DNA from 2 places in the Blastococcus sp. OS1-29 genome. Region 2 is predicted to be linked to the other one. Evidence: predicted binding sites of a transcription regulator. Region 2 holds the regulator's gene; the other holds the start of a gene.
The links. Region 2 encodes LexA, which represses DNA repair genes until DNA is damaged. Its sites were predicted from a motif close to TCGAACANNTGTTCGA; they were not measured.
Positions count from the first base shown of each region.

Region 1 (15,017 bases), on a different contig from region 2:
CATGTTCATCTTCCAGTTGCCGGCGATGAGCGGACGCCGTCCCTCATGCCTGCCCGGCGTCCGGTCCTTGAGAGCCATGTCCGCTCCCCTGCTCAGTCGGCGAGCACCGCGAGGCCCGGCAGCTCCCGGCCCTCGAGGTACTCCAGCGACGCACCGCCGCCGGTGCTGATGTGGCCGTACGCGGCCTCGTCGAGGCCGAGCTGCCGGACCGCGGCAGCGGAGTCCCCGCCGCCGACCACCGACAGCCCGTCGACAGCGCCGACCGACGCGGCCACGCCACGTGTACCGGCCTGGAACGGCGCCAGCTCGAACACGCCCATCGGCCCGTTCCAGAACACCGTGCGGGCGCCGCCCAGCTCGGCGCCGAACAGCTCGACGGTGCGGGGGCCGACGTCGAGGCCCAACTGGTCCTCCGGGATCGCGTCCACCGGGACGACGGTCGTGGGTGCCTCCGCGCTGAACTCCGGCGCGCAGACCACGTCGACCGGCAGCACGATCTTCTCCCCCGCCTCGGCGAGCAGCCGGCGGCAGGTGTCGACCTGGTCGGTCTCGAGCAGCGACTTGCCCACGCCGTGCCCCTGTGCGACCAGGAACGTGAAGCACATGCCGCCGCCGATGAGCAGCCGGTCGACCTTGGGCAGCAGCGCCTCGATGACGGCCAGCTTGTCGCTGACCTTCGAACCGCCCAGGACGACCACGTACGGCCGCTCCGGGTCGGTGGTCAGGCGGGTCAGCACGTCGAGCTCGCGGGCCACCAGGCGGCCGGCGTAGTGCGGCAGCCGCTCGGCCACGTCGAACACCGAGGCGTGCTTGCGGTGCACGGCGCCGAAGGCGTCGTCGACGTAGGCGTCGGCCAGGGCGGCGAACCGGTCGGCCAGCTCGCCGCGGGCCGCGTCGTCCTTCGACGTCTCGGCGGCCTCGAAGCGCACGTTCTCCAGCAGCAGGACGTCGCCGTCGGCCAGCGCCGCCGCCTTCGCACGGGCGTCGTCACCGGCGACGTCGGCCGCCAGCGGCACCGCGCCGCCCAGCAGCTCGCCGAGCCGGGCCGCGACCGGGGCGAGGGAGAACTGCGGGTCGGGCGTGCCCTTCGGCCGCCCGAGGTGGGCGGCGACGATCACGCGCGCGCCGGCGTCCCGGAGAGCCTGCAGGGTGGGGAGGCTGGCGCGGATCCGGCCGTCGTCCGTTATCTGGCCGGTCTGCTTGTCCAGCGGGACGTTCAGGTCGGCGCGCAGGAGCACGCGCCGACCCGAGACGCCCTCGGCGAGGAGGTCGTCTACCGAACGCATCAGAGCGACTTGCCGACCAGGGTGGTGAGGTCGACGAGGCGGTTGGAGTAGCCCCACTCGTTGTCGTACCAGCCGAGCACCTTCGCCATCGGGCCGAAGACCTTGGTCAGCTTCGCGTCGTAGATGCAGGACGACGGGTCGGTGACGATGTCGGAGGAGACGATCGGGTCGCTCGTGTACGTGAGGTACTTGCCGAGCGGGCCCGCCGCGGCCTCGCGGTAGGCGGCGTCGATCTCGTCGGCCGACGCCTCCTTGCCCAGCTGGACGGTGAGGTCGGTGGCCGAGCCGGTCGGGACCGGCACGCGGATGGCGTAGCCGTCCAGCTTGCCCTTGAGCTCCGGCAGCACGAGGCCGATCGCCTTCGCGGCACCGGTGGACGTCGGCACCATGTTCAGCGCGGCGGCACGGGCGCGGCGGAGGTCCTTGTGCGGGCCGTCCTGCAGGTTCTGGTCGGCGGTGTAGGCGTGGATGGTGGTCATCAGGCCGCGCTCGATGCCGAACGCGTCGTTGAGGACCTTCGCCAGCGGGGCCAGGCAGTTCGTGGTGCAGGACGCGTTGCTGATGATCGTCTGCGAGCCGTCGTAGAGGTTGTCGTTGACGCCCATGACGATCGTGATGTCGTCGTCCGTGGCGGGCGCGGAGATGATGACCTTCTTCGCGCCACCGGCGTCGACGTGCTTGCGGGCGTCGGCTGCCTTGGTGAAGAAACCGGTCGACTCGACGACGACGTCGACCCCGAGGTCGCCCCACGGCAGGTTGGCCGGGTCGCGCTCGGACAGCACCTTCATCGTGTTGCCCGCGATCTTGATGCCCTCGCCGTCGGCCGCGACGTCCTCGGACAGCTTGCCGAGAATGCTGTCGTACTTCAGCAGGTGGGCGAGCACCTCGGGGCTGGTCAGGTCGTTGACCGCCACGATCTCGATGTCCTGGCCGCTCGCCGCGGCGGCCCGCCAGAAGTTCCGGCCGATGCGGCCGAACCCGTTGATGCCAACTCGGACCGTCACTGCTGCCTCCCATAGACCGATGGAGCTGTCGCTCGGCGGCCGCACATCGCGCGGCCTCGCTCCCGGGAAGCCTATCGGTCGGCGCCCGGGGTCACTGAGCGAGCATGTCGTCGGTGACGACGGACTCGGTGTCCGGGATGCCGAGGTCCTTGGCGCGCTTGTCGGCCATCGCCAGGAGACGCCGTATGCGGCCGGCGACGGCGTCCTTGGTCATCGGCGGCTCGGCCCGCTGGCCGAGCTCCTCCAGTGAGGCCTGACCGAACTCCAGGCGCAGCCGGCCGGCGACCAGCAGGTGCTCGGGGGCGTCGTTGGCGAGGATCTCCAGCGCCCGCTCGACCCGCGCGCTGGCGGCGACCGCGGCACGGGCCGACCGGCGCAGGTTCGCGTCGTCGAAGTTGGCCAGCCGGTTGGCGGTGGCCCGCACCTCGCGGCGCATCCGCCGCTCCTCCCAGGCCAGGACGGCGTCGTGCGCGCCCATGCGGGTGAGCAGCGCGCTGATCGCGTCGCCGTCCCGGATGACCACCCGGTCGGCGCCGCGGACCTCGCGCGCCTTGGCCGGGATGCCGAGCCGCCGGGCCGCGCCGACCAGCGCCATCGCGGCCTCGGGCCCGGGGCACGTCACCTCGAGCGAGGACGACCGGCCGGGCTCGGTGAGCGACCCGTGGGCGAGGAAGGCGCCGCGCCAGGCGGCCTCGGCGTCGTTGATGCCGCCGGACACCACCGCGGGCGGCAGGCCGCGGACGGGGCGGCCGCGCTGGTCGACCAGGCCGGTCTGCCGGGCCAGGCCCTCGCCGTGCTTGGCGATCCGCACCAGGTAGCGCACGCCGCGGCGGATGTTGCCACCGGCGAGCACGCTGACGCCGCTCGTGTACCCGTAGACCTCGCTGATGTCGCGGCGCAGTCGTCTGGCCACCGAGCCGGTGTCGAGCTCCGCCTCGATGACCACCCGACCGCCCACGATGTGCAGGCCGCCCGAGAAACGCAGCAGCGCCGTGACCTCCGCCTTGCGCTCGGAGGTCTTCGTGCACTCCACGCGTGAGAGCTCGTCCTTGACCATTGCGGTCATCGCCATGTGCGGCGTCCCCTTCCCCCTCGTACCGACCGATCCGGTCCGGCCTCTGTCGCCGTCAGTTCCGATACCCGATCGGACACCCGTACTCCCTACCGTGCGCCGACCACGGAGGCCAGCGCTGCGGACAGGCGCACTGGATCGTGCCGTGGCGCGCCGTCCAGCGCAGCAACCGGAGCCAGGACGAGCTCGGCACCGCACTCGCGCACCGCAGACAGGAGACCACGGCGGTCAACAACCGATTCATCGTCGGCGACCACGGTGTGCAACGCCACCCCGCCCAGATGCGCCTGCAGCACGCTCAGATGCTCCTCCGGGGAGAAGTCGTCGGTCTCCCCGGGCTGCGGCTCCAGGTTCAGGACGACGACCACGCGCGCGCTGGTCGCGGCCAGGGCCTCACGCAGCGCGGGCACCAGCAGGTGCGGCAGCACGGACGTGTACCAGGAGCCGGGACCGAGCGAGACGACGTCCGCCGCGGCGACCGCCTCGAGCACCGCCGGGTTCACCGGCGGGTCGGGCGGGGAGAGCAAGATCTCACGGACCCGGTCGGCCGTCGCCGCGATCGCGACCTGTCCGCGGATCGTGCGGCTGCGCTCGGGGTCGTCGGGATCGACGGTCTCGACGCGGGCCACCAGGTCGAGCGGGACGTCGGCCATCGGCAGCACGCGGCCGCAGCAGTCGAGCAGCTCCCCGATCTCGTCCAGGGCCCGCACGGTGTCCCCGCCGTGCATCTCGGTCAGCCCGGTGAGCATCAGGTTGCCGACCGGGTGCCCGGCCAGGACGCCGGTGCCGCCGAGGCGGTGCTGCAGGAGAGCTGCCAGCTCCTGGGGACGGTCCCCCTCGCCGGCGAGGGCGGCGAGGGCCATGCGGAGGTCGCCGGGCGGGAGGACGGGCATCTCGCGGCGGATCCGGCCGGAGGAGCCGCCGTCGTCGGCGACCGTGACGACCGCGGTCACGTGCGGGGTGAGCCGCCGCCAGGCGGCCAGGGCCGCGGCCAGCCCGTGGCCGCCGCCGAACGCGACCACGCGCGGTGCTGCGCCTCCCACTACTCGCGGCCCAGGTCGCGGTGGCGGGCGGTGGCAGCGATGCCCTCGGCCTGCAGCCGGCGGGCGAATTCCTCGGCGATCGCCACGCTGCGGTGCTTCCCCCCGGTGCAGCCCACGGTGAGGGTCAGGTATCGCTTGCCCTCGCGGCGGTAACCGGGGATGAGCAGCCGCAGCACGTCGGTGTAGCGGTCGAGGAACTCCTCGGCGTCGGGCTGGCCGAGGACGAACCCGCGGACGTCGTCGTCCTGCCCGGTGTGGTCGCGGAGCTCGGGGATCCAGTGCGGGTTGGGCAGGAAGCGCGCGTCGACGACCAGGTCGGCGTCCAGCGGCAGCCCGTACTTGAAGCCGAAGCTCATGACCGTCGCGGTGAGCGGCGGGGTGCGACCCTCGCGCGCGAACGCGTTCTCCAGCGTCGCCCTCAACTGGTGGACGTTGAGGTCGCTGGTGTCGACCCAGAGGTCTGCCTCGCCGGCGATGCCGGTGAGGAGGGCCCGTTCGGCCGAGATGCCGTCGATCAGGGTGCCGTTGCCCTGCAGGGGGTGCTCGCGCCGGTTGGACTCGTAACGCCGCACGAGCACCTCGTCGCGGGCGTGCACGAAGACCACCCGCGGCCGGTGCCCGGCCTCGGACAGGACGCGGATCGCCTCCTGCAGGTCACTGGAGAACGCCCGGCTGCGGACGTCGACGACCGCCGCGAACCGGCGGAGGTCGCCGCGGGCGCCGAGCTCCACCATCGGCAGGAGCAGCGCCGGCGGGAGGTTGTCCACGACGTACCAGCCGAGGTCCTCCAGCACGCGGCCGGCGCTGTTCTTGCCGGAGCCGGAGAGCCCCGTGACGACGACGACCTCGAGCGGCTGGGCCTCGATGCCCGGACGGTCCCGCGGGCCCGTGACGGGGACGTGGGGGCCGCCCTCGGCACGCGGGCCGACGACGCCGTCGGGTGTTCCGACGCTCATGAAGCCACCCGCCCGACCTCGGCCGTGTCACCGGCGCCGGCGCGCGGGGTGCCTCGCTCGGCCGGGCCCTGGGGTGCGGTGGTGGACTCCTCCGGCTCGGCGATCGCGGCCTGCACCGCCTCCGCCGTCCGTCGTCCGATGCCGGGCACGGCCATCAGCTCCTCGACCGTGGCGGCCCGCAACCGCTTGAGCGACCCGAACTGCTTCATCAGCGCCTTCCGCCGCGACTCCCCGAGACCGGGAACGTCATCCAACAACGAGACCAGCATGCTGGTCGACCGCTTCTGCCGGTGATAGGTGATCGCGAACCGGTGGGCCTCGTCGCGGACCCGCTGCAGCAGGTAGAGGGCCTCGGAGGTGCGGGGAAGGATCACCGGGTCGTTGTCACCGGGCAGCCAGACCTCCTCCATGCGCTTGGCGAGCCCGCAGACGGCGACGTCGACGATGCCCAGCTCGGCGAGCGAGCGGCTCGCGGCGGCCACCTGCGGAGCGCCGCCGTCGACGACGAGCAGGTTCGGCGGGTAGGCGAACCTCCTGGGCCGGCCCTCCTCGGCGGAGACGCCCTGCTCGTTGCGGCGGTCCTCCTCGTCCCTGAGGTGCCGGGCGAACCGGCGGCGCACGACCTCGGCCATGGCCGCGGTGTCGTCGGTGCCCTGGGCGACGGAGAAGCGGCGGTAGTCGGACTTCTTGGCCAGCCCGTCCTCGAACACCACCATGCTCGCGACGACGTTCGTGCCCTGGACGTGCGAGACGTCCATGCACTCGATCCGCAGCGGCGCGTCGGGCAGCTCGAGGGCCTCCTGTAGCTCGGACAGGGCGAGGCTGCGGGCGGTCAGGTCGCTGGAGCGCTTGACCCGGTGCCGGGCGAACGCCTCCTTCGCGTTGCGCTCGACGGTCTCGAGCAGGCTGCGCTTGTCGCCGCGCTGAGGCACGCGGAGGCTGACCCGGCTGCCGCGCAGCTCGCTGAGCAGCTCCTCGTACACGTCGGCGTCGGCCGGGAGCTCGGGGACCAGCACCTCCTTGGGCACCGCCTCACCCGCTTCCCCGATGCCGGTCTGCTCGTCGACCCCGCCGTAGACCTGCAGGAGGAACTGCTCGACCAGTTCCCCGGTGGTGACGGCCTCGACCTTGTCGACGATCCAGCCGCGCTGGCCCCGCACCCGGCCGCCGCGGACGTGGAAGACCTGGACCGCGGCCTCCAGCTCGTCCTGGGCGAAGGCGACGACGTCGGCGTCGGTGCCGTCACCGAGGACGACGGCCTGCTTCTCCAGCGCCCGCCGCAGCGCGCCGAGGTCGTCGCGGATGCGGGCGGCCTTCTCGAACTCGAGGTTCTCCGACGCCGCCGCCATCTCGCGCTCGAGGCGCTTGATCATCGACTCCGTGCGGCCGGCCATGAAGTCGCAGAAGTCGTCGACGATCTCGCGGTGCTCCTCGGCGCTGACGCGGCCGACGCAGGGAGCGGAGCACTTGCCGATGTAGCCGAGCAGGCAGGGGCGGCCGATCTGCCCGGCGCGCTTGAACACGCCGTTGGAGCAGGTGCGGGCCGGGAAGACGCGGGTGAGCGTGTCGAGGGTCTCGCGGATGGCCCAGGCGTGGGCGTAGGGACCGAAGTAGCGGACGCCCTTCTTCTTCGGCCCGCGCATCACCTGCAGGCGCGGGTACTCCTCGTTCAACGTGACCGCCAGCGACGGGTAGCTCTTGTCGTCGCGGTAGCGGACGTTGAACCGCGGGTCGAACTCCTTGATCCAGTTGTACTCGAGCTGGAGGGCCTCGACCTCGGTGCCCACGACGGTCCAGTCGACGCTTGCGGCCGTCGTCACCATCTGGCGGGTGCGCGGGTGCAGCCCGGCGACGTCGGCGAAGTAGCTGTTCAGCCGCTGGCGGAGGCTCTTGGCCTTGCCCACGTAGATGACCCGGCCGTTGCCGTCGCGGAACCGGTAGACACCCGGGGACTCCGGGATGCTGCCGACCGCCGGGCGGTACGTCGACGGGTCGGCCATGCGTCCAGATTAGGTGGGCCCACCGACAAGGCGGCGGGCCGCGTCGGTCAGTACGGAGGCGGGGTGGTCACGGCGACGAGTCCTGTCGGTGTCGTGACCGTGAGGGTGCCGTCGGGGTCGAGGTGGTGTCGCCAGCCGGGTGCCTGGTGTTTGCCGCGGTGGTCGGTGGTGCAGTAGCCGGCGAGGTTCTGGGCGCTGGTGGGACCGGCGGGATAGGGGCGGTGGTGGTCGAGTTCGCCGCCGCGGGGCACGCGCCGGCGGCAGCCGGGTGCGCGGCAGCGCCGGTCGCGGGCGCGCATCCAGCGGGTCGAGTTCGGCCGAGGGCCGGTAGCCGTCGGTGGGGCCCGGTGGTCCGAGTCCGGGGCGGTCGCTGAGGTCGTGGCGACATCGGGCGGGGTCGCGGCGGCACGCCGGGCGGCCACAGGTGCCGGCACGGATCAGCCCGGGCAGGTCGGTGAGGGCGAGCAGGGCGCCGGAGAGCGCGTCGGTGAGTGCTATTCGGGGCCGATCGGCCAGGCCGCCGCCGCCGGTGGTGGTGAGCAGGTCGCCGAGCAGGTGCCGCTGGGCGTCGGTGGTCGACAGCAGTGCGGTGATGGCGTCCTCGGCGTCGGTGATCCGCGGGTTCGTGCTGGTGTGCCAGGCGGCCTGGTCTGCGTCGTCGGCCGCGGCGGCGGCGCGCACCCGCTGCTGAGCGTGCGCGAGTTTCCGGCCGGCCTGGAAGATCGCCAGGCCGGCCTCGTCGACCGCGGCATCGGCGGCCGCCCACTCGCCGGGCTGTTGCTCCGGCGCGGGCGCTGGATCGGTGGCTGGATCGGCGGCGGACGGCGCCGCGGGCGATGGCGGTTCGGGGTCGTCGACAAGCGGGCCGTCGACGAGCTCGTCGGCGAGCGGATCGTCGGCACACTCGTCGCCGGCGAGCACGCGTCGTTCGGTCTCGGTTCCCCAGGCTTCCAGCTCCGCCCGCAGCGTCTCCTCCCACAGCGCGGCGTCGTCCCTGCCGTCGTCGTCGTGCCGGCCGGCCGGCGTGGGCTGCTGCGGCGCGGCGAGGGCGGCGAGGAGCTGGCGGATCATCTCGGCGGGGACGACCTGGCCGTCGATCTCCCCCGGGGCGTCCCCACCGGCCAGGGTGCCGATGGACGCGACCATGGTGAGCAGCACCTGCACCGGGGGCAGCCCGCTCTCCCCGGGGCGCAGCACCAGGTCGAGCAGGCAGTCGACCATCTTCTGGCCGCGGGTGCGGGGGTCGTCGTCGCCGGTCAGGGTGTCGGCGAGCGCGGTCAGGGTCCGGTGGAGGGCCTGCGCCTCGGGCATGGTCGCGACGACGGTGAGCGTGGCCATGCCGTCGACCCGGTGCGCCTGGAGGTGGACGCCGCGCTCCTGCAGCGCCCGTTCCAGGTCGCGGGCCGCGGCGCGGGCGTCGCGCTTGAGCACTTCCCGCCGCGCCTTGGCGCCCAGCTGCGCCGGCGTGGTCACCCGGCCGGCGGCCCAGCGCAGCAGTTCGGCTTCCACCTCGGCCCGGATGCGGTCGTCGGCGATGGGCGCGACCTTCTCCAGCATCGTCCACAGGTGTCCGGGGTGCAGCGCCCCGGCCTCCAGCGCGGCCAGGGTGCCGGGCAGTCGCTGGACCAGGGTCAGCGAGCGGGTCAGCAGCGCGTCGGCGGCCTGCTCGGTGACCGACAACGCGACCATCAGTTCCCGGCCGGCCCACTCCGACACCGGGCGGAGGACCTCCGGGCGTGCGCTCCACCGCTGCGCGCTCATCGCACCCGGCTCGCCCTGCGCACGGTCGGCGCCGGCGGGGCGGGTGGCGGCAAAGTCCGCGACCGCGCGCGCCCTGATCGCCGTCTGCCGGCCGATCTCCCGGTCGGCCGATTGCACCGCACCCAGCGGACCTTCGGACAGGGCGACGGGCGGTGCGAACTCCGGCCACTCGGTGGACGCCTGCGCCGCACGACGGCGCCGGCCGTACGCCCGCGCCCGCCGGCACGCCTCCGCGTACCAGTCGAAAGGGGGCGCCTCCGTCGTCACCATTCGATCATATGTTCGAGCAAGGTGGCGAGCAAGGCAGCGGCGGTGCCCTGTGGATGACGGCCGCGGGCAGACGAGCGCACCTGGCAGGCTGCCTCCACCTGAGGGACGGAGCACGGAGACGACCGGCCCACTGTCCGCGCCGGAGCAGGAATCGCTGCGGCGCCGGCTCATCCCAGCGCTGGCGCCGCACGCAGCCGTCGCCGTCGATCCCATGCGCGGTGTCCCCGACGCCTGGCGGACGCCCGGGGACACCGCGGACATCGACGTGTGCGAGGCCCGACGAGCGAACGCCGACGCAACACGGGGATCCGTCCATGGGATCTGGGCGCTCGTGGCGCTCGTCCGGCTGGTCGGCCAGACGGTCGATCACCTGCGGACGCCCATGACCGACACGTGGCAACTGGAAGCATCGGCGCGGGGTCGGTTCCGCCGTTGGGCGCGATGGGAGGTACACGGGCCCGAGGCGGCCGACCGGACAGCCGTCGCGGTGGCCGCCGCTCTGCAGAGCGGACAGGTCCCGCAACCGGACGGTGCGGCGTTGGTCGACGTCGTCGACCAGCGTCCGGCCACCGGCCCCCGCCGATCGGCCGGCATCGGCGGAGCGCGCTCGGCCGGCTGACGGCGGGGCGGGCGGTCAGGTGTGGAGTCGGGCGTCGAGCCAGGCCAGCAGGTCGCCGACGACCTCGTCCCGGTTGGTCTCGTTGAAGACCTCGTGCCGGGCCTCGGGATAGACGTGCTGCTCGACGGGCAGACCGCGCTCGGTGAACAGCTGGGCGAGCGCGGTGACCTGGACGGCGTCCTCGCCGCCGACCGGGTCGTGCTGACCGGAGAGCAGCAACACCGGCAGCCCGTCCGGGAGCGTCGCGACGGCCTCCGGGGTGGCGGCCCGGACCGCCAGCGCGAAGACCCCGGCGGCGTAGGCCACGGTCAGCGGCATCTCGTCGCCGCTGAGCGGGTCGGTGACGTACTTGTCGACCTCGGCGGGGTCGCGCGAGAGCCAGTCGTAGCGCGTGCGCGCCGGCTCGAACTTCTCGTTGAAGGCGCCGAGCGCGTCGAGCGCGTGGTCGGCGGCTCCGGCGGCGACGGCCTCCTCCAGCGCCGTGACCGAGTCGGCGAGCTGCGGGGCCACGCCGATCGGCCCCGAGAGCACGAGAGCGGCGAGGTCCGCGCCGTTCCGCTCGGCGCTGGCCAGCGCGATGATCGAACCCATCGAGTGCCCGAGCATCACCCGGGGCACGCCGGGGTGCTGCTCGGCGATCACCAGGTGCAGTGCGTCCACGTCGTCCAGCACGGCGTCGACGCCGAGGCCGCCGCCGAATCGGCCGATGCCGGTGCTCTCCGCCGTCCGGCCGTGACCGCGCAGATCCATGGCCCAGACGCCGATCCTGCGGGCCGTGAGGGCGTCGGCGAGCCGTCCGTAACGGCCGGAGTGCTCGGACGCGCCGTGCACCAGCTGGATGGTCGCCCGCACGTCGCCGTCCGGGAGCCATCGCCGGTACCGGATCCGAGACCCGTCGGCGCCCTGGAGCTGGTGCAGGTCCCCGGTGCTCGCCGTCATCGCGTTCCCCTCATCGAAAATGGGTTGACCCGGCCCCCACAGTCTGAGGCGTGCGGATCACTTTCCAGCGGATGGCCGACCGCCGCCCGGTGGAGACCCGCGTGGAGCGCGACGACGGTGTCGTCTTCTCCCTGCGGGGCGCAGGAGGTGGTGCCGCGCTGCCGCACGACCTGGTGCACGCCCTGGTCGAGCAGAGCCTGCGCATGCCCGACGGGATCTGGGGGTGCATCGCCGACGGGGTCGTCTGGCGCAGCATGCGGCACGTCTCCGGACGCCGGCCCCCGCACGCCGCCGAACGGTCGGAGCGGCTCAAGAAGGAGCGCGCCGCCGCCATCGGCACCGCGGAGGCGGTCGCCGACGTGGTCGGCCGGCTCGCCCGTGAGGAGCCGGTGATGGCCGGCGAGGCGAAGGCGTCCGGGCACTCCGTAAGCGCGCTGCAGGGGACGGCCGACGAACTGGCCGCTGCCGGACGACGCTGGGCGGACCTGACGCCCGGCGCGACCTGGGTGGTGGAGTGGATCCACCGCCCAGGTCGTCGGGCCTGACGGCCGGCCCCTGCGTCAGCTGGCCTTCTTGCGCGCCCGCTTCTTCGGTGCGGCAGCCGCGGCCACCGCGTCGCCGTCCAGGATCTTGGCCAGGTACCGGCCGGTGTGGCTCTCCGGCACGGTCGCCAGGAACTCCGGCGGCCCCTCGGCCACGACCGTGCCGCCACGGAACCCGCCCTCGGGTCCCATGTCGATCAACCAGTCCGCGCTCTTGATCACGTCGAGGTTGTGCTCGATGACGATCACCGAGTTGCCCTTGTCGACCAGACCCTGGAGCACGAGCAGCAGCTTGCGGATGTCCTCGAAGTGCAGGCCGGTGGTCGGCTCGTCGAGGACGTAGATGCTGCGGCCGTTGGACCGCTTCTGCAGCTCACTGGCCAGCTTGACCCGCTGCGCCTCACCGCCGGACAGCGTCGTCGCCGGCTGCCCCAGCCGCACGTACCCGAGACCGACCTCGGTGAGGGTGCGCAGGTACCGGGCGATCGACGGGATGGCCGCGAAGAAGTCGGCGGCCTCCTCGATCGGCATGTCGAGGACCTCGGCGACCGTCCTGCCCTTGTAGTGCACCTCGAGGGTCTCCCGGTTGAACCGGGCGCCCTTGCACACCTCGCAGGGCACGTAGACGTCGGGCAGGAAGTTCATCTCGATCTTCAGCGTGCCGTCGCCGGAGCACGCCTCGCAGCGGCCGCCCTTGACGTTGAACGAAAACCGACCGGGCAGGTAGCCGCGCATCTTCGCCTCGGTGGTCTGCGCGAAGAGCTTGCGGACCTGGTCCCAGACCCCGGTGTAGGTGGCCGGGTTGGACCGCGGCGTGCGGCCGATCGGCGACTGGTCGACGTGCACGACCTTGTCCAGGTGCTCGAGGCCGGTGATCGTGCGGTGCCGGCCGGGGACCTGACGCGCACGGTTCAGCTCGTTCGCCAGGGTCGTGTAGAGGATGTCGTTGACGAGGCTGGACTTGCCCGAGCCGGAGACACCGGTGACGGCGACCAGGACTCCGAGCGGGAATGTGACGTCGATGCCCTTGAGGTTGTGCTCGCGGGCGCCCTTGACCACCAGCTCGCGGCCCGGCGTGAGCTCCCGGCGCTCCTTGGGGATCTCGATCGCCCTCCGGCCGGACAGGTACTGGCCGGTGATCGACCGCTCGCAGGCCAGCAGCTCGTCGACGGTGCCGCTGACGACCACCTCGCCGCCGTGCTCGCCGGCGCCCGGGCCGATGTCGACGACCCAGTCGGCGACCTTGATCGTGTCCTCGTCGTGCTCGACGACGATCAGCGTGTTCCCCATGTCCCGCAGCCGGATCAGCGTCTCGATCAGCCGGGTGTTGTCGCGCTGGTGCAGCCCGATGGACGGCTCGTCGAGGACGTAGAGGACGCCGACCAGGCCCGACCCGATCTGGGTGGCCAGGCGGATGCGCTGCGCCTCACCGCCGGCGAGCGTGGCGGCCGGCCGATCGAGGGACAGGTAGTCGAGCCCGACGTCGACCAGGAAGGACAGGCGCGCCTGCACCTCCTTGAGCACGCGGTCGGCGATCGCCCGCTCCCGCTCGGCCAGCTCCAGGGAGGACAGCCACTCGGACGCGTCGCCGATCGAGAGGCTGGTGACCTCGGCGATCGAGCGGCCGTTCATCTTGACCGCGAGGATCTCCGGCTTCAGGCGGGTGCCGTGGCAGACGGGACAGGGCACGTCGCGCATGTAGCCCTCGTACTTGTCCCGCGCGTAGTCGCTGTCGGTGTCCTCGTGCCGGCGCTCCAGGAACGGCATCACGCCCTCGAACGCGGCGTAGTAACTGCGCTCGCGGCCGTAGCGGTTCTTGTAGCGGACGTGCACCTGGTCCGGGGAACCGTGCAGGATCGCCTTCTGCACCTTCGCGGGGAGCCGCTCCCAGGGGGTGTCCATCGAGAAGCCGAGCTGCGCGCCCAACCCGGAGAGCAACCGCAGGAAGTACTCGTTGGTCATCGAGCTGGCCCACGGGGCGACCGCGCCCTGCGCCAGCGTCTTCTCCGGGTCGGGGATGACCAGATCGGGGTCGACCTCCTTGCGGGTGCCGATGCCGGTGCACTCCGGACACGCGCCGAACGGCGAGTTGAACGAGAACGACCGGGGCTCCAGCGCCTCGAACGACAGCCCGTCGTCGATGCAGGCGAGGTGCTCGGAGAACGTGCGCTCGCGTTGCGGGTCGTCCTCGGGCAGGTCGACGAAGTCGAGGACGACGAGACCGCCCGCGAGCCCGAGCGCGGTCTCGACCGAGTCGGTGAGCCGCCGCTTGGCGCTCTCCTTGACCGTCAGCCGGTCGACGATCACCTCGATCGTGTGCTTCTCCTGCTTCTTGAGCTTCGGCGGCTCGGTGAGCGGGTGCACGACGCCGTCGACCCGGACGCGGGAGAAGCCCTGGGTCTGCAGAGAGCTGAACAGATCGACGTACTCGCCCTTGCGGGCCCGGACGACCGGGGCGAGCACCTGGAACTTGGTTCCCTCCTCCATCGCCAGCACCTGGTCGACGATCTGCTGCGGTGTCTGACGGGAGATCGGCTTGCCGCAATTGGGGCAGTGCGGCTGGCCGGCGCGCGCGTACAGCAGCCGGAGGTAGTCGTAGACCTCGGTGATCGTGCCCACGGTCGACCGCGGGTTGCGGTTGGTCGACTTCTGGTCGATCGACACCGCGGGTGAGAGGCCCTCGATGAAGTCGACGTCCGGCTTGTCCATCTGGCCGAGGAACTGCCGCGCGTAGGCCGACAGCGACTCGACGTACCGGCGCTGTCCCTCGGCGAAGATCGTGTCGAAGGCCAGGCTGGACTTGCCCGAGCCGGAGAGTCCCGTGAAGACGATCAGCGCGTCACGGGGCAGGTCGATGTGGACGTCCTTGAGGTTGTGCTCGCGGGCGCCGCGGACGACGAGCCGATCCATGTGATCCCTGTCAGTAGCTGTGGCCAGATGCATCATCGATAAGGGCCAAGGCCCAAGGTCAGGACGCTGTTCCCTGCCCCCGGCGTGCCCGCTGTGTCACCCCGGTCACGTGCGCTCAGGCGGGCGCCGGGACGGACTGCGCAGTGGGGTCGAAGACGGGTGCGTGGCGGCGCCACGGTTGCAGGCGCTCCAGCTCTCCGGCCAGCCAGAGTAGTCGCGCTTCGGCACCCGGGGGTCCGACGAACTGGACGGCCGCGGGCAGCCCCTCCGGCCGCATGCCACCCGGCAGGACGAGGGCCGGCAGCCCGGCCACGTTCCACGGCGCGGCCCACGGCGCCCAGCGGGCGTTGGCCGTCACGTTGGCCAGGAATCCCCGCTCGTGCCACGGCCGGGCCGCCAGCGGGGCGCTTGCGGTCACCGGCGTGAGCAGCAGGTCGACATCCTCGAAGAAGCCGGCCATCCGCTCGCGGAACCGCTGCCCGGTGGCCGGCCGGGCGAGGCCCGCCCGGCGCATCATCCGGCCGACCCGCGCGTGCACGCGGCTGCGCGGCTGCAGCGCCGTCCGGTCGAGCCCGTAGTGGGTGATGTCGTCGTCCGCGCCGGCCATCCACTGCG
Region 1 is NZ_JBXXJK010000007.1:211,095-226,111, reverse strand. It holds gene tpiA (triose-phosphate isomerase) at 1-78, opposite strand, end outside; gene AC2H4J_RS18935 (phosphoglycerate kinase) at 93-1,286, opposite strand; gene gap (type I glyceraldehyde-3-phosphate dehydrogenase) at 1,286-2,290, opposite strand; gene whiA (DNA-binding protein WhiA) at 2,382-3,362, opposite strand; gene AC2H4J_RS18920 (gluconeogenesis factor YvcK family protein) at 3,452-4,384, opposite strand; gene rapZ (RNase adapter RapZ) at 4,405-5,361, opposite strand; gene uvrC (excinuclease ABC subunit UvrC) at 5,358-7,361, opposite strand; gene AC2H4J_RS18905 (DUF222 domain-containing protein) at 7,371-9,389, opposite strand; gene AC2H4J_RS18900 (hypothetical protein) at 9,724-10,011, shown strand; gene AC2H4J_RS18895 (alpha/beta fold hydrolase) at 10,027-10,950, opposite strand; gene AC2H4J_RS18890 (hypothetical protein) at 11,001-11,495, shown strand; gene uvrA (excinuclease ABC subunit UvrA) at 11,511-14,402, opposite strand; gene AC2H4J_RS18880 (amidase) at 14,518-15,017, opposite strand, start outside.
Region 1: a site for LexA is predicted at 9,393-9,408, ahead of AC2H4J_RS18905 (DUF222 domain-containing protein). Genes of this name have one in related genera too.

Region 2 (15,017 bases):
GGCCGCGCGCATGGATGTCACCATCGGGTTCTCCGGCGCGGTGCGGGCCCGGGAGCTGTCCGACGCCCCGCGGACCTTCTGCTCCACGGCCTGCATCCGGTCCTCCAGCGAGCGCATGACGCCGCGCGGGACGTGCCCGATCGCGTCGTAGCGCTCCTGGATCTTTCGCAGCGCGTTCTGGGCGCCCCGCAGGTCCAGGTTCGGGTCCAGCTTCTCGGCCTCGGCGAGCAACTCCTCCTTGAGCTGCTGGTTGGCCTGCTCCTCGCCCGTGCGCTTCTTGTCCGACTCGGCGCGCGCGGCGAAGAAGACGTCCTGGGCTGCCCGGAACTCCTTCCACAGCTCGTCGTCACCGTCACGACCGGTGCGCGGCACCGCCTTCCAGCGGTCCATCAGCGAGCGCATGGCGGCGCTTGTGGGGCCCCAGTCGGTGGAGGTCGCGAGCTTCTGCGCCTCCTTGATGAGCTCCTGCTTGGCCGACCGGGCCTCGCCGCGCTGCGCGTCGAGCGAGGCGAAGTGCGCCCCCCGGCGGCGACCGAAGGCGTCGCGGGCCGCGGCGAACCGGGTCCACAGCGCCTCGTCGGTCTTGCGGTCGATGCCCCGGATCGTCTTCCACTCCTCGACGATCGCCTTGAGCCGGTCGCCGGCCGCCTTCCACGCGGTGGACTCGGCGCCGATCTGTTCCGCCTCGGCCGCCAGCGCCTCCTTGCGGGCGATCTGGGCCGACCGCGCCGCGGCCTTCTCGGCGCGGGACTCGGCAGCGGCCGAGTCGGCGGTCTCCACCATCGCGCGGGCCCGGGCGGCGAGGCCGTCGAGGTCGCCGACGGCCGCGGCCGTGGGGATCGACTCGGCGAGGACGTGCGCCTTGTTCTTGATCTCGGCCGGGTTGCCGGTGTGCGCCTTGAGCCGGGCCTCGAGCAGGGCGACCTCGGTGGCCAGGTCGTCGTAGCGGCGGCCGTAGTGGGCCAGGCCCGCTGCGGGGTCACCGGCCTGCCAGGAGCCGACGGCGCGCTCGCCGTCGGCGGTGCGCACGTAGACGGTGCCCTCGTCGTCGACCCGGCCCCAGCCGGTGGGATCGCTGACCTCGGCGGCCGGGGCCTCCACGGGCGCGACGGGCGCCACGACCGGGGCCGGTGCGGCGGGCCGGGGCGGCATGGGACGCGGGATCGGCTTGGGCGTGGGCACCGGAGGAGGCGGTGTGGCCACCGCCACCGCGACCGCCGCCGGCTCCGGCGTGGCCTCCGGTGCGGGCGCGGGCTCCGGTGCGGGCTCCGGCTGCGCCGCGGGGGCTGCGTGCCGCCCTGCCGTCGGAGCGGGCTCGGCGGCCAGCGGGGTGGCCTCCTCGTCGGGCACGCCGTGCCTGCCCACGGGCGTCCCGGACGCTGCCTCTGCGGAGGGGGGCTCCGTCGGGTCGGCCAGCGCCGCGTCGCCGGGCGACGGCGCGGCCGCGGTACCCGCCTCCGGGGTGACCGCCTCGGGGGCGGTCGCGTCCTGGTTCTCCGCAATCGGCGGAGTGTCCTGCTGCGCCCCGACGTCGGGGCTGTCCGTGCTCGACACGTCCGGCAGTGTCCCACGTCGCATCCGGGACACTTGCTGCCGTGATCGCCGTTCCCGATGAGCCGTCCCCGCGGGATGCCCGCGCGACCGTTGCCGTCGCCTTCTGCCCGTCGCCGCCGTTGCTCGTCCCGGAGGTCGAGGGACGCGGGGCGGAGGAGACCGCGGACCTGCGGCGGGCCTGCGCGGAGGCGGTCGACCGGATGCTGGCGCAGCGCCCCGAGGTCGTCGTGGTGGTCGGGGGAGGGGCGCCGGCCGGCGTGCGGTTCGGGGCCGGTGACCGCGGCGACCTGCGCGGGTTCGGCGTCGACCTGGAGATCGGCTTCGACGGCCGCGCGCGCCCGGACGGGCGGGACCTCCCGCTGGCCCACACCCTCGGCGCCTGGCTGCTCGACCAGGCGCGCTTTCCCGGTACCCGCGTCGGGACGGGACCGACCGATCTCCTGCAGCTCGTGCGTGACCTGCCCGGCCCGCTCGGGATCCTCGCCATGGGTGACGGATCCGCCCGGCGGACGGTCAAGGCCCCCGGTTACCTGGACGAGGCGGCCGCGCCCTTCGACGCCGGCGTGGCGGAGGCCCTGGCCCAGGGGGATGCTGCGGCGCTCGGCGCGCTCGACCTCGCGGAGGGGGAGCGGCTCCTGGCGGCGGGGACCGCGACGTGGCGAGCGGTCGGCGCGGCGCTCCTGGGTCGGCAGATCGCTGCCGTCCTGCACCTCGATGCCGCTCCGTTCGGGGTCGGTTACCTGGTCGCGGACTGGGTGGCCGCGTGAGCGCGCCGCCCCCGGTGGTCGCCGTCGTCGGCCCGACCGCGACCGGGAAGACGGCCCTGGCCGTCGAGCTCGCCCGCCGGCTCGGTGGCGAGGTGGTCAACGCCGACTCGATGCAGCTCTACCGGGGCATGGACATCGGGACGGCGAAGCCCGACGAGGCCGAGCGCGGCGGCGTGCCCCATCACCTGCTCGACGTGTGGCACGTCCGTCAGGCCGCCTCGGTGGCCGAGTACCGCGACCTCGCCCGCGCCGAGATCGACCGGCTCCGCGCGGCGGGCATCGTGCCGCTGCTCGTCGGCGGGTCCGGCCTGTATCTGCGCGCCGTCCTCGACGAGCTGGACTTCCCCGGGACCGACGCCGCCGTGCGGGCCCGGCTGGAGGAGGAACTGACGCAGCTGGGGCCGGCGCAACTGCATGCCCGGCTCGCCGCACTCGATCCGGCGGCGGGGGCCGCCGTCCTGCCCAGCAACGGACGACGAATCGTGCGGGCCCTGGAGGTCATCGAGCTCACCGGCGGGCCGTTCCGCGCCCAGCTTCCGCAGCCGCAGCCGCACTACCCCGCCGTCGTCGTCGGCCTGGACCGGGACCCCGCCGAGCTCGACGAGCGGATCGCCCGGCGGGTGGACCGCATGTGGGCCGCAGGGTTCGTCGACGAGGTCGCCGCGCTCGCCGAGGACGGCCTCCGCGAGGGGCCGACCGCCTCCCGGGCGTTGGGCTACGCACAGGTCCTGGCCCAGTTCGACGGCACCCTGACGCCGGAGGAGGCGAGGGAGAGGACCGTCGGCACGACGCGCCGGTTCGTGCGCCGCCAGCGGTCGTGGTTCCGCCGCGATCCGCAGCTGACCTGGTTCGACGCCGCCCGACCCGACCTGCTCGACGCGGTCACCTCGGCGATGCCCGACCGTACGATCGAGCCGTGAGATCCCAGACCGCCCCCCGGGTGCTCCTCGGGCACGGCACCGAGAACGACTTCGTGGTGCTGCCCGACCCCGACGGCTCGGTGTGGCCGGAGTCCCGGCTGGACGAGGCGCTGGTCCGTCGGCTGTGCGACCGCCGCGGCGGGCTCGGCGGCGACGGCGTGCTGCGCGTCGTCCGCTCGGCGCGGGTGCCCGACGCGCCGTCCGTCCTGGGCGACGCCCTCGGGGAGTGCGAGTGGTTCATGGACCACCGCAACGCCGACGGGTCGCACGCCGAGATGTGTGGCAACGGCATCCGGCTGTTCCTGCACGTGCTGGTCAGCGAGGGGCTGCTGGACCGCGCCTCCTGCGAGCGCGGCGTGCTCGTCGGCACCCGTGGCGGCCCGCGCCGGGTCGGGGCCACACCCGACGGCGACTACTGGGTGGACATGGGCCCGGCGCGTCCGTTCGGGGAGGGGCGCGCCCACGTCTCCGGGCGGGACTTCGCCGGCCTCGCCGTCTCGATGGGCAATCCGCACCTGGCCTGCTTGACCGAGGTCGACCTCGACACCCTCGACCTGTCGGTCGCCCCGACCTTCGACGCCGCGCTCTTCCCCGAGGGCGTGAACGTCGAGCTGATCACCGTTCTGAAGCCCGGCGCGCACATCCGGCTGCGGGTGCACGAGCGCGGGGTGGGGGAGACCCGGTCCTGCGGCACCGGGGCATGCGCCGCCGCCTTCGCCGCCCTCGCGGCGGACGGCCGCGCCGAGGGGACCGTCGTCGTCGACGTCCCGGGCGGTCGCCTGACGGTGGCAGTCGACGAACGGACGACGGTCCTCACCGGGCCGGCCGTCATCGTCTCGGCCGGCGTGCTGTGCGCGGAGTGGCTGGGGGCCTGACCCGTCGTCAGGGCGTGTCTGCGCGGGACTCGGGTTCGTCGGTCGGGTCCTCCGGCTTGTCCCCGGGCCCGACGTTGCCCTCGCCGCGCGGTTCGCCGCGACCGGTGTCCTGGTCGGGACCGCCCCAGAGGTTGCGTGGAGGATTGAGGCCCTTCGGGTCGCGACCGGGGTCGTCGATCTCGGCGTCGGAACCCAGGCTGCTGGATCCGGAGTCGCTCATCTGGTCCTCCTGTCGTCGGAACGTCCTCCCACCGGTACCCCGTCGGAGGAGGGATGCACTCGCGCCTCTGCGGTGTTGTACCCGCCGATGACGACAACTCAGGTGCCCCAGCCGCTGGGGCGTGCAACGCTGGAGACGATGACGACAGCCCCCGAGCCCGTGCCGTTCGACGAGCCAGACGACACGACCGGCTCCTACATCCGCGAGGAGCGCGGCGCGCTCCGCCGCGTGGCCGGACTATCCACCGAACTGGCCGACGTCACCGAGGTCGAGTACCGCCAGCTCCGGCTGGAGCGCGTGGTGCTCGTCGGGGTCTGGACCGAGGGCACCCAGGCCGACGCCGACCGGTCCCTCGCCGAGCTCGCCGCGCTGGCCGAGACGGCCGGTTCGCAGGTGCTCGAGGCGGTCAGCCAGCGCCGCGACCGGCCCGACGCCGCCACCTACGTGGGCTCGGGCAAGGCGATCGAGATCCGCGACATCGTCGCGGCGAGCGGCGCGGACACCGTGATCTGCGACGGTGAGCTCACCCCGGGCCAGCTCAACCAGCTGGAGAAGGTGCTCAAGGTCAAGGTCGTCGACCGGACCGCGCTGATCCTCGACATCTTCGCCCAGCACGCGACCAGCCGGGAGGGCAAGGCCCAGGTCGAGCTCGCCCAGATGCAGTACATGCTGCCGCGACTGCGTGGCTGGGGTGAGTCGCTGTCCCGGCAGGCCGGTGGCCGCGTCGCCGGCGGTGGCGGCATCGGTACCCGTGGTCCGGGTGAGACGAAGATCGAGACCGACCGCCGCCGGATCCGTTCCCGGGTGAGCAAGCTGCGCCGCGAGATCGCGGGCATGGCCACTGCGCGGGCGACTCAGCGGTCGGCCCGCGACCGCAACGCGGTGCCCAGCGTGGCGATCGCCGGCTACACCAACGCCGGCAAGTCAAGCCTGCTCAACGTCCTCACCGACGCCGGTGTGCTGGTGGAGAACGCGCTGTTCGCCACCCTCGACCCGACCGTCCGGCGAGCCGAGTCGCCCGACGGCCGTGAGTACACGCTCACCGACACCGTCGGCTTCGTCCGGCACCTGCCGCACCAGCTGGTCGACGCCTTCCGGTCCACGCTCGAGGAGGTGGCGGCGGCCGACCTGCTGCTGCACGTGGTGGACGGCTCCGACCCCGATCCGCTGGGCCAGATCGAGGCGGTGCGGATCGTGCTCGGCGAGATCGACGCGGCGAGCGTTCCCGAGGTCATCGTCGTCAACAAGGTCGACGCCATGACCGAGGACGACGTGCTGACCCTGCGCCAGGCGCTGCCCGGTGCGGTGTGGGTCTCGGCCCGCACCGGCGTGGGCATCCAGGGGCTTCGCGAGCTCATCGCCGCCCGCCTCCCGCACCCCGACGTCGAGGTCGAGGTGCTCGTCCCCTACGACCGGGGTGACCTCGTGGCCCGAGTGCACCGCGACGGCGAGGTGCTCGAGGAACGGCACGAGGAGTCCGGCACCCGCTTGAGCGCACGGGTGGATGGCGCCCTGGCCGCGACCCTCGGGGAGTTCGCCGTCCCGGTCGGGTGAGAACAGGGTCGGGCAGATCACGGTCAGGTCACGGGCCGGTACGGTGACCGGGTGACGAGCGGCGTGATCAGGGACGCCGGCGCACCCGATCGCCCTCGGGTCGTCTCCGCGGGCCGCCCGGCGTGGTGGGTCATGCTCACCGCCCTGGTCGTGGGCGCCCTCGTCACCGCCGACGTGCTGGCCCGCGGCTGGCTCGAGCAGATGGACCTGCACGTCTCCTCCGTGATCAGCGGCTGGGGCCTGCGCGACTCGGCCGCCTTTCCCTTCATCTGGGTGGTGACGCAGCTCGGCGGCCGGGTGACGATCCTCGTCGTCCTCGCCGCACTCATCGGCCATCTCGCCTGGCGCCGGCGCACCTGGCTGCCGCTGGTCCGGGTGCTGGTCGCGCTCGGCCTGCTGACCGTCGCCGTCTACGCCATCAAGCACGGCACCGGGCGGACGGCGCCGGGCTATCCCGGCGTCTTCTTCTTCCATGCCGACGGCCAGTCGTTCCCCTCGGGCCACGTCGCCAATGCCGTCCTGATGTGGGGGATCGCCCGCTGGCAGGCGGTGGCGTACGGACTGCCCGCCCGTGTGCAGCGGGTCTTCTGGCTGCTCAGCGTGGTCGGGCCGGTGGCCACCGGCGCAGCCATGGTCTCGCTCGACTTCCACTGGCTCACCGACGCGGTCGTGGGTGCCTGCGTGGGCATCGTCCTCTTGGGCGTGGTTCACGCACTGAACGCAATGGTTCTGTCACGCTGGGTACGTGCCCGAGCAGGCCGGCAGACCGCGTAGCGGCTCGCGGGGGCGACTGCTGGCGTCGGGGGGAGTCCTCGGGGCCGTCCTCGTCCTCGGCTGCCCCCTGCCCGCGTCCGCCGGGACGACCGCGCCGGCGGCCCAGTGCCAGATCACCGACCCCCGGTTGCCCGAGCTCTCCGGACTGGTGGCGGTCGACGGCCAGTTCCTGGCCATGAACGACGGCGGCGACCAGGTCTCGGTCTTCCTGCTGGACGCCACGTGCCAGGTCGTCGACGTGCACACCGCCGCCGTCGACCCCTACGACCCCGAGGACCTGGCGGTCGCCGCCGACGGGACGGTGTGGCTGGCCGACACCGGCGACAACGACTCCATCCGGTCCACCGTGGCGCTGATCGCCCTCCGTCCGGACGGATCCACCAGCATCTACCGCCTGACCTACCCGGACGGCGCGCACGACGCCGAGGCGCTGCTGCTCGCGCCGGACGGCACCCCGTACATCGTGACGAAGGAGATCCTGGGGGCCAGCGGCGTCTACCGGCCCGGAACGGCCCTGGTCGACGGCGGGACGGTGGCCCTGGCGAAGGTCGCCGGCGTCAACTTCACCTTCACCGGCACCGTGGGTGGGCCGGTCGGGCAGGCAGGCCAGCTCCTGGTCACCGGGGGAGCGGTCGCGCGCGACGGCAGCGCGATCGCCCTGCGCACCTACACCGACGCCTACGTGTGGCCGCTGACCGGTTCCGACGTGCCGGCTGCGCTGGCCGGTACCCCTGTACGTACGCCGCTCCCCGACTCGCGGCAGGGGGAGGCCATCACCTTCGCGCCGGACAACCAGAGCCTGGTGGTCGCCAGCGAGGGGCTGCCGAGCGACCTGACGGTGGTACCGCTCGCGCCCGCTGCCGCGCCTGCGGCGACTCCGGCGGCGGGTCCGGTGCCGAGCTTCACCGATCTGAGCCGGTCGGGGCTCTCACCGATCACCAACGGTCTGATCGCGGCGGCCGCCGCGACGGTCATCGTCTGGATCGGCGGCAAGCTCCGGCGTCATCCCGTCGATCGTCGTCCCGCCGACCGGAGGCACTGAACCGCCGGCCGGCGGGCTGTCTCAGACGCGCCGCAGCACGCTGACGACGCGGCCGAGCACGGTCGCCTCGTCACCGGGGATCGGCTCGTACGCGGGGTTGTGCGGCAACAGCCAGATGTGGCCGTCGCGCCGCTTGTACGTCTTGACCGTCGCCTCTCCGTCGATCATCGCCGCGACGATCTCGCCGTTCTCCGCGGTCGGCTGCTGGCGCACGACCACCCAGTCGCCGTCGCAGATCGCGGCCTCGACCATCGAGTCACCGACGACCTTGAGCATGAACAGGGTGCCCTCGCCGACGAGCTCGCGGGGTAGCGGGAAGACGTCCTCGACGGCCTGCTCGGCGAGCACCGGGCCACCGGCGGCGATACGGCCGACCAGCGGGACGTAGGTCGGCGCGGAAGCCGGGGACTCTCCGCCGGCAGCGAGCTCTGCCGCCGCAGCCGAGTGCGGGCTGTCGCCCGGCAGCCGGACGTCGAGGGCCCGTGGGCGGTTCGGGTCCCGGCGCAGCCACCCCTTCTTCTGCAGCACCGACAGCTGGTGCGCGACCGAGGACGCCGACGACAGGCCGACCGCCTCGCCGATCTCCCGGACCGACGGGGGATAGCCGCGCCGCTCAATCGAGTCGCGGATGACCTCCAGGACGCGGCGCTGACGCTGGGTCAGCCCGTCACCGTCGGCCTCACGGTCGGGGAATGCGCGCACCGTGGACGTCTCGGTGTTCGCGGAGGCGCCACCGGCCGTCCTGCGGCCCCCTGCCGTCCCGCTCTTCTCCGCCACGTCGCCTCCTTGTCCGCTGCTCGCGCAGCGCAGATGTGTCCTCCGACGGACGGTAGCGCGCCGAGGGCCGCGGATCAAACACATGTTCGAAGTCGTGCCGTGTTCGGTGTCGCTTTCGTCGGTGGCTTGCGGTAGACATCGAACAGCAGTTCGAATCGAACAGGCGTTCGATGCAGCGGATGGACGGGAGGACGGGTCATGGGTCTCGTGCAGCAGGCGGTCCTGGACTTCGACGAGGAGATCCAGGTGCCGTGGCGGCCCCGGCTGGTCGGGGTGGCGGCCGGTGGCGACACCGGCCCCGAGGAGGCGTGGCCGCGGCGGCCGCGGCAGACGGGGCGGAGCTCGTCGCGGGTCGGCGTCTGTCGCCCGGTCGAGGCGCCGGCGCGGGACGGGGGCCTCGCGCGGCGCGGTGCGGGGGCCACTGCGGGCCGGCCGGGGGAGCCGCGTCCCGCGGTGCGCGAGCCGGCACCGGCGCGCCGCCCCGCTCGGGGCGGCGTCCGGCTCACCCGCCGGGCGCGCCTGCTGGCCGCGGTCCTCACCCTCGCGCTCGGCGTGGCGATCGGCTCGTGGCTGGGCCCACTGCTCGCGGGGCAGGACGGCGACCTGCGGCTCGCCGGGACACAGAGTGTCGTCGTACAGCCGGGCGACACACTCTGGTCCATCGCCGCTGACGTCGCCGGCACAGCGGACGTCCGCCAGGTCGTCGACCGGATCCAGGAACTCAACGCCCTCGACGGCACGGTGCTCGTCCCCGGTCAGGTCCTGGAACTGCCGTGAGCGCCTCGCAGCGCCGGCGACCCCGTGGAGGGGTGGCCGTCGGCTCGCCGCCACGCCTACGCGTTGTCGTGACCCACGTCACGACAAGAGACTCACAACGTCGGCGGTCGACTTCGTCAACCCTCAGTGCGGGCGCGTTCACCGTGTGTGGTCACTCCAACGCTTACGGTCGTCACGTGTCAGGCGCCATGGAGAACCGAGCAGCGGTGTTCACGAGCCAGCCCCAGGCCGTCGAGGTCTATCAGGCAGGCACCTGGTGGGCCGGTGAGCTGCTGGGGTGGCGGCACGACGCCGATGGTGGGTGCCAGGTCTGGGTGCGCGTGGTCCTGGGCGGTATCGAGGAGACCGCCTGGACGGATCTCGCGACCCTGCGCCTCCCGGAGCGGCACCTCTCCGTCGCGACCCCCGCGCCCTTCCGTGGCCCGGCCACGCAGGAGATGTCGGTCGCCCGGCACCCCTCCGGCCGCCGGGCCCGCTCCGTCGACAGCGAGGCCGCCACCGGCAGCCTGCCGAAGGTCCCCGAGCTCTCCGTCGTGCCGGGTTCACCGTCCGCGGGTGGCCGGCGGACCGCCGACGAGACCGCACAGTTCGCGTCCGTGGGTCGTCGCCGCGCTCCCGACACCGGCGAGCTCCCCGTGACCGGTCGCCGTCGCGCACCGGAGGCGACCCACGGGTCGACGGGTGGCCGCCGGCGCGCTCCTGAAGGCGCCGTCGCCGCGACCCCGGCCCCCGGCGCTGCCGGGCGGCATCGGGCACCCGGAGCGGTCGACACGGGGCGTCCCCCCGTGGCCCTGCCTGCGTCGCGCACGGTCGGCTGGACCGAGCCCGAGGGCCTCGAGGCCGAACTGCTGACGCGCCCCATGCGGCTGAGCGACCACATGCAGTCCCGCCGTCCCCGGCTGGGCGGCTCGCTCACCGTCTGAGTCGAGCGAACCGCCGGCCATCCCGCTGCGGGGTGACGGCCCTTCCCGTGGCCGGCGTGGCACCGCGGCGCCCCGTCGCAGTGACCGCATCGCGTCCTCCAGAAGTCCTTTCGGCGCGTCGCCGCGGCGTGTCGTGTGACGGGTGGGGACCGGTGTTCTCCCAGGTGACGGCAGTGTCTGAGTGGAACACGCCGACCGCCGAATCGCTTGCACATCTTGTGTGGAGCGGCCTAGGGTTCCCCTACATCTAGTAGTTACATCGCTGTAAGCCCGTCCACAGGCCCGTCCCCAGGTTGTCCCTGGTGGCATCCACCGGATGTCCCCAGAACGGTCCACAGGGAAGGGTCGGGAAGCGGCCGGCGGGGAGTTCCGGACACCCGGGAACCCGGAGCAGGAAGGAGGTGAACCGCCGATGCGCTGCCCGTTCTGTCACAACGCCGACAGCAGGGTCATCGACTCGCGCGAGGCGGACGAGGGGGCGACCACCCGTCGCCGTCGGTCCTGCCCGAAGTGCAACCGCCGGTTCACCACCGTCGAGGAGGCGGTCCTCGCCGTGGTCAAGCGCAGCGGGGTCAGCGAGCCGTTCAACCGTTCCAAGGTGGTCGCCGGTGTCCGGCGCGCCTGTCAGGGCCGGCCGGTCGACGAGGACCAGCTCCAACTACTCGCCCAGCAGGTCGAGGACGCCATCCGCGCCACCGGCGCGGCGGAGGTCCCCAGTCACGAGGTCGGCCTGGCCATCCTCCGGCCCCTCCGCGAGCTCGACGAGGTCGCCTACCTGCGCTTCGCGAGCGTCTACCGGTCCTTCACCTCGGTGGCGGACTTCGAGAAGGAGATCGCCGAACTGAAGGCCCGGCAGCCCGGAGCCACCGAGCACCCAGCGGTCCCCAGCAGCGCCTGAGAACTGTCGTACCCACCCGCTACACAGCAGTCAGACCCGATCGCGGCTCTTCCCCAGCCCCCGATCCACCGCGCACCGCGCAGCACGCATCGAGAACACCGCTAGAACACGCAGCGCACGACGCCACACCGCGCACGACGACCAGGGAGAGCTCCACACCATGACCGAGACCGACGACCGCTTGGCCGGCTCGCGCACCCGCCGCACGGCGAAGGCGACGAACCGGGGCAAGGGCCTCAAGATCAAGCGCGTCTTCACCACCGCTGGTGTGCACCCCTACGACGAGGTGACCTGGGAGCGCCGCGACGTCGTCATGACCAACTGGCGTGACGGCTCGATCAACTTCGAGCAGCGCGGCGTGGAGTTCCCCGCCGAGTGGAGCATCAACGCCACCAACATCGTCACCACCAAGTACTTCCGTGGGGCGGTGGGCAGCAGCCAGCGCGAGAACAGCCTGCGTCAGCTGATCGACCGGGTCGTCCTCACCTACGGCGCGGCCGGCCGCGAGCACGGGTACTTCGCCAGCGAGGGCGACGCGGAGATCTTCGAGCACGAGCTGACCTGGATGCTCATGCACCAGTACTTCAGCTTCAACTCACCCGTCTGGTTCAACGTCGGCACGAGTGCGCCGCAGCAGGTCAGCGCGTGCTTCATCCTGGCCGTCGACGACGAGATGGACTCGATCCTCAACTGGTACCGCGAGGAGGGCCTGATCTTCAAGGGCGGCTCCGGTGCCGGCCTCAACCTCTCCCGCATCCGCTCGTCCAAGGAGCTGCTCTCCTCCGGCGGTACGGCGTCGGGTCCGGTCAGCTTCATGCGCGGCGCCGACGCGTCCGCAGGAACCATCAAGTCCGGTGGCGCCACCCGTCGCGCCGCGAAGATGGTCGTCCTCGACATCGACCACCCCGACATCGAGGAGTTCATCGAGACCAAGGCGCGCGAGGAGAACAAGATCCGCGCCCTGCGTGACGCCGGGTACGACATGGACCTCGGCGGCAAGGACATCACCAGCGTCCAGTACCAGAACGCCAACAACTCCGTCCGGGTCTCCGACGAGTTCATGCGCGCGGTCGAGGACGGCGCCGACTTCGGCCTGCGGGCCCGCATCGACGGCTCGGTGATCGAGACCGTCGACGCGAAGACGCTGTTCAACAAGGTCACCCAGGCCGCGTGGGAGTGCGCCGACCCGGGCATCCAGTACGACGACACGATCAACGACTGGCACACCAACCCCGAGACCGGCCGCATCAACGCGTCCAACCCGTGCTCGGAGTACATGAGCCTGGACAACAGCTCGTGCAACCTGGCGTCGCTGAACCTCATGAAGTTCCTGAAGAACGACGGCACGTTCGACACCAAGAACTTCGTGAAGGCCGTCGAGCTGGTCATCACCGCGATGGACATCTCGATCTGCTTCGCCGACTTCCCGACGCAGCCGATCGGCGAGACGACGCGGGCCTACCGCCAGCTGGGCATCGGCTACGCCAACCTCGGCGCCCTGCTCATGGCGACCGGTCACGCCTACGACTCCCGCGGCGGGCAGACGCTGGCCGCGGCCATCACCTCGTTGATGACGGGCACCGCCTACCGCCGGTCGGCCGAGCTGGCCGGCATCGTCGGGGCCTACGACGGCTTCGCCCGCAACGCCGACGCCCATGCCCGGGTCATGCGCAAACACGCCGCGGCCAACGACGCCATCCGTCCGGTGGGTGCCGACGACGCCGACGTGCTCAAGGCCGCGACGGCGGAGTGGCAGGACTGCCTCGCGATCGGCGCCGACAACGGCTGGCGCAACGCCCAGGCCTCGGTGCTGGCCCCCACCGGCACCATCGGCTTCATGATGGACTGCGACACGACCGGCATCGAGCCGGACTTCTCGCTGGTCAAGTTCAAGAAGCTGGTCGGCGGCGGCTCCATGCAGATCGTCAACCAGACGGTGCCGCGGGCGCTGAAGAGCCTGGGCTACCAGGAGGAGCAGATCGAGGCGATCGTCGAGTTCATCGCCGAGCACGGCCACGTCGTCAACGCCCCGACCCTCCGGCCGGAGCACTACGAGGTGTTCGACTGCGCCATGGGCGAGCGGGCCATCTCGCCGATGGGCCACGTCCGGATGATGGCAGCGGTCCAGCCGTTCATCTCCGGCGCGATCAGCAAGACGGTCAACATGCCGGAGACGGCGACCGTCGAGGACGTCGCCAACATCTACTTCCAGGGCTGGAAGCTCGGCCTCAAGGCGCTCGCGATCTACCGCGACAACTGCAAGGTCGGCCAGCCGCTGTCCGGCGGCAAGGGCAAGAACGACGGGACCAAGGAAGAGGCGACGGTCGAGGCCGCTGCGGCTCCGGCGGCGCTGTCGCACCCGGTGCGCAAGCGGCTGCCGAAGAAGCGGACGAGCGTCACCACGTCGTTCAGCGTCGCCGGTGCCGAGGGCTACATGACCGCCGGCATGTACGACGACGGCAGCCTCGGCGAGGTGTTCCTGAAGCTGGGCAAGCAGGGGTCGACCCTGGCCGGCGTCATGGACGCCTTCTCGATCGGCATCTCGCTGGCGCTGCAGCACGGTGTGCCGCTGGAGACCTACATCTCGAAGTTCACCAACATGCGCTTCGAGCCGGCCGGCATGACCGACGACCCGGACATCCGGATCGCGCAGTCGGTGATGGACTACATCTTCCGTCGCCTGGCGCTGGACCACCTGCCCGTCGAGAAGCGGGCCAGCCTCGGCATCTTCACCGCCGAGGAGCGGGCCGCGCAGGTCGCCGGCTCGTACGGCAGCTCGGCCTCGACCGCCGCCGTCACCGAGGAGGAGGACGTCGACCTGGAGCAGCTGCGCAGCTCCGCGCCGATCGAGACCGCCAAGACGGAGGAGAAGGTCACGCCGGAGGGTCCGAAGTCGGTCAAGGAGGCCCACTCCTCGGCCGAGCTCCTGGAGCTCGTCACGGGCACCGCCACCGACGCGCCGCTGTGCATGACGTGTGGCACCAAGATGCGGCCCGCCGGTAGCTGCTACGTCTGCGAGGGCTGCGGCTCCACCAGCGGCTGCAGCTGAGTCAGCCCGCACACCGCCGGCCCGGTCCTCCTCGGAGGGCCGGGCCGGCGGCGTTCCGGCGACGTCAGGCGCTGTGGATGTAGCGCTGTGTGCTCACGACATTGCGATGAGCAAGGTCACAGGTGAATCACGGGGAAGTGACTCCTGTCCCGGCTTCATAGCGCCGATGACGACTGTGGTCATCGAAACAACAACGTGCGGTTCCGCTCAGTGACGAGGGTTCCCATCCGTCCGGTGCATCGCGTGCCGGCCGATGGCCACGCCCTCTGACGCCCCGCCTGAACGGACTCCCGCTCCACCATGATCGCCGCTCTCGGCTGCCTCGCCACCACCCTCAGCATCGCCGTCGTCTGGCCCCAGGTCTGGCGCTCCTGCCGGCACCGCCGCACCCTCGGGCTCTCACCCACCAGCGCCTGGCTCGCCGTCGCCCTGAACGTGTGCTGGCTGACCTTCGGCACGCTCACCGGCGACCCGGCGCAGATCGTCACCAACGCGGTGGTCGGCAGCGGCAACACCGCCGTCCTCGCGGCCCTGCTGCTCACCCAGCCGCACCTGCGCACCCGCCCCGCTCTGGCGCGCCCCGCCGCTGTCGCCGCCGCGCTCAGCTCGGTCATCGCCGTCGTCGGCTCGGTCGCCGCCGTCCCGCAACCCCTGCGGCTGCTCCGGGACCGCACGCAGGACGTGTCCGGACTGTCGCTCACGCGGTGGCGGCTCGGGGCCGGGGCATGCGCCTCCTGGACCAGCTACGGCTGGCTGGGCCACCAGACCGCCGTCTCGCTCGGCGCCGGGTTCGGGCTCACCTGCTCCTTGCTCATGTGCGCGCTGCTGCGCGGCCGTACGGCCCAGCCCACGGGTGTGCGCCGCCCGGTCGTCGGCGCGATCCCGTC
Region 2 is NZ_JBXXJK010000008.1:58,417-73,433, forward strand. It holds gene AC2H4J_RS19710 (DUF349 domain-containing protein) at 1-1,554, opposite strand, end outside; gene AC2H4J_RS19715 (class III extradiol ring-cleavage dioxygenase family protein) at 1,596-2,321, shown strand; gene miaA (tRNA (adenosine(37)-N6)-dimethylallyltransferase MiaA) at 2,318-3,241, shown strand; gene dapF (diaminopimelate epimerase) at 3,238-4,116, shown strand; gene AC2H4J_RS19730 (hypothetical protein) at 4,124-4,336, opposite strand; gene hflX (GTPase HflX) at 4,475-5,890, shown strand; gene AC2H4J_RS19740 (phosphatase PAP2 family protein) at 5,942-6,664, shown strand; gene AC2H4J_RS19745 (hypothetical protein) at 6,636-7,706, shown strand; gene lexA (transcriptional repressor LexA) at 7,728-8,483, opposite strand; gene AC2H4J_RS19755 (LysM peptidoglycan-binding domain-containing protein) at 8,682-9,260, shown strand; gene AC2H4J_RS19760 (hypothetical protein) at 9,437-10,183, shown strand; gene nrdR (transcriptional regulator NrdR) at 10,596-11,081, shown strand; gene AC2H4J_RS19770 (vitamin B12-dependent ribonucleotide reductase) at 11,242-14,130, shown strand; gene AC2H4J_RS19775 (PQ-loop domain-containing transporter) at 14,431-15,017, shown strand, end outside.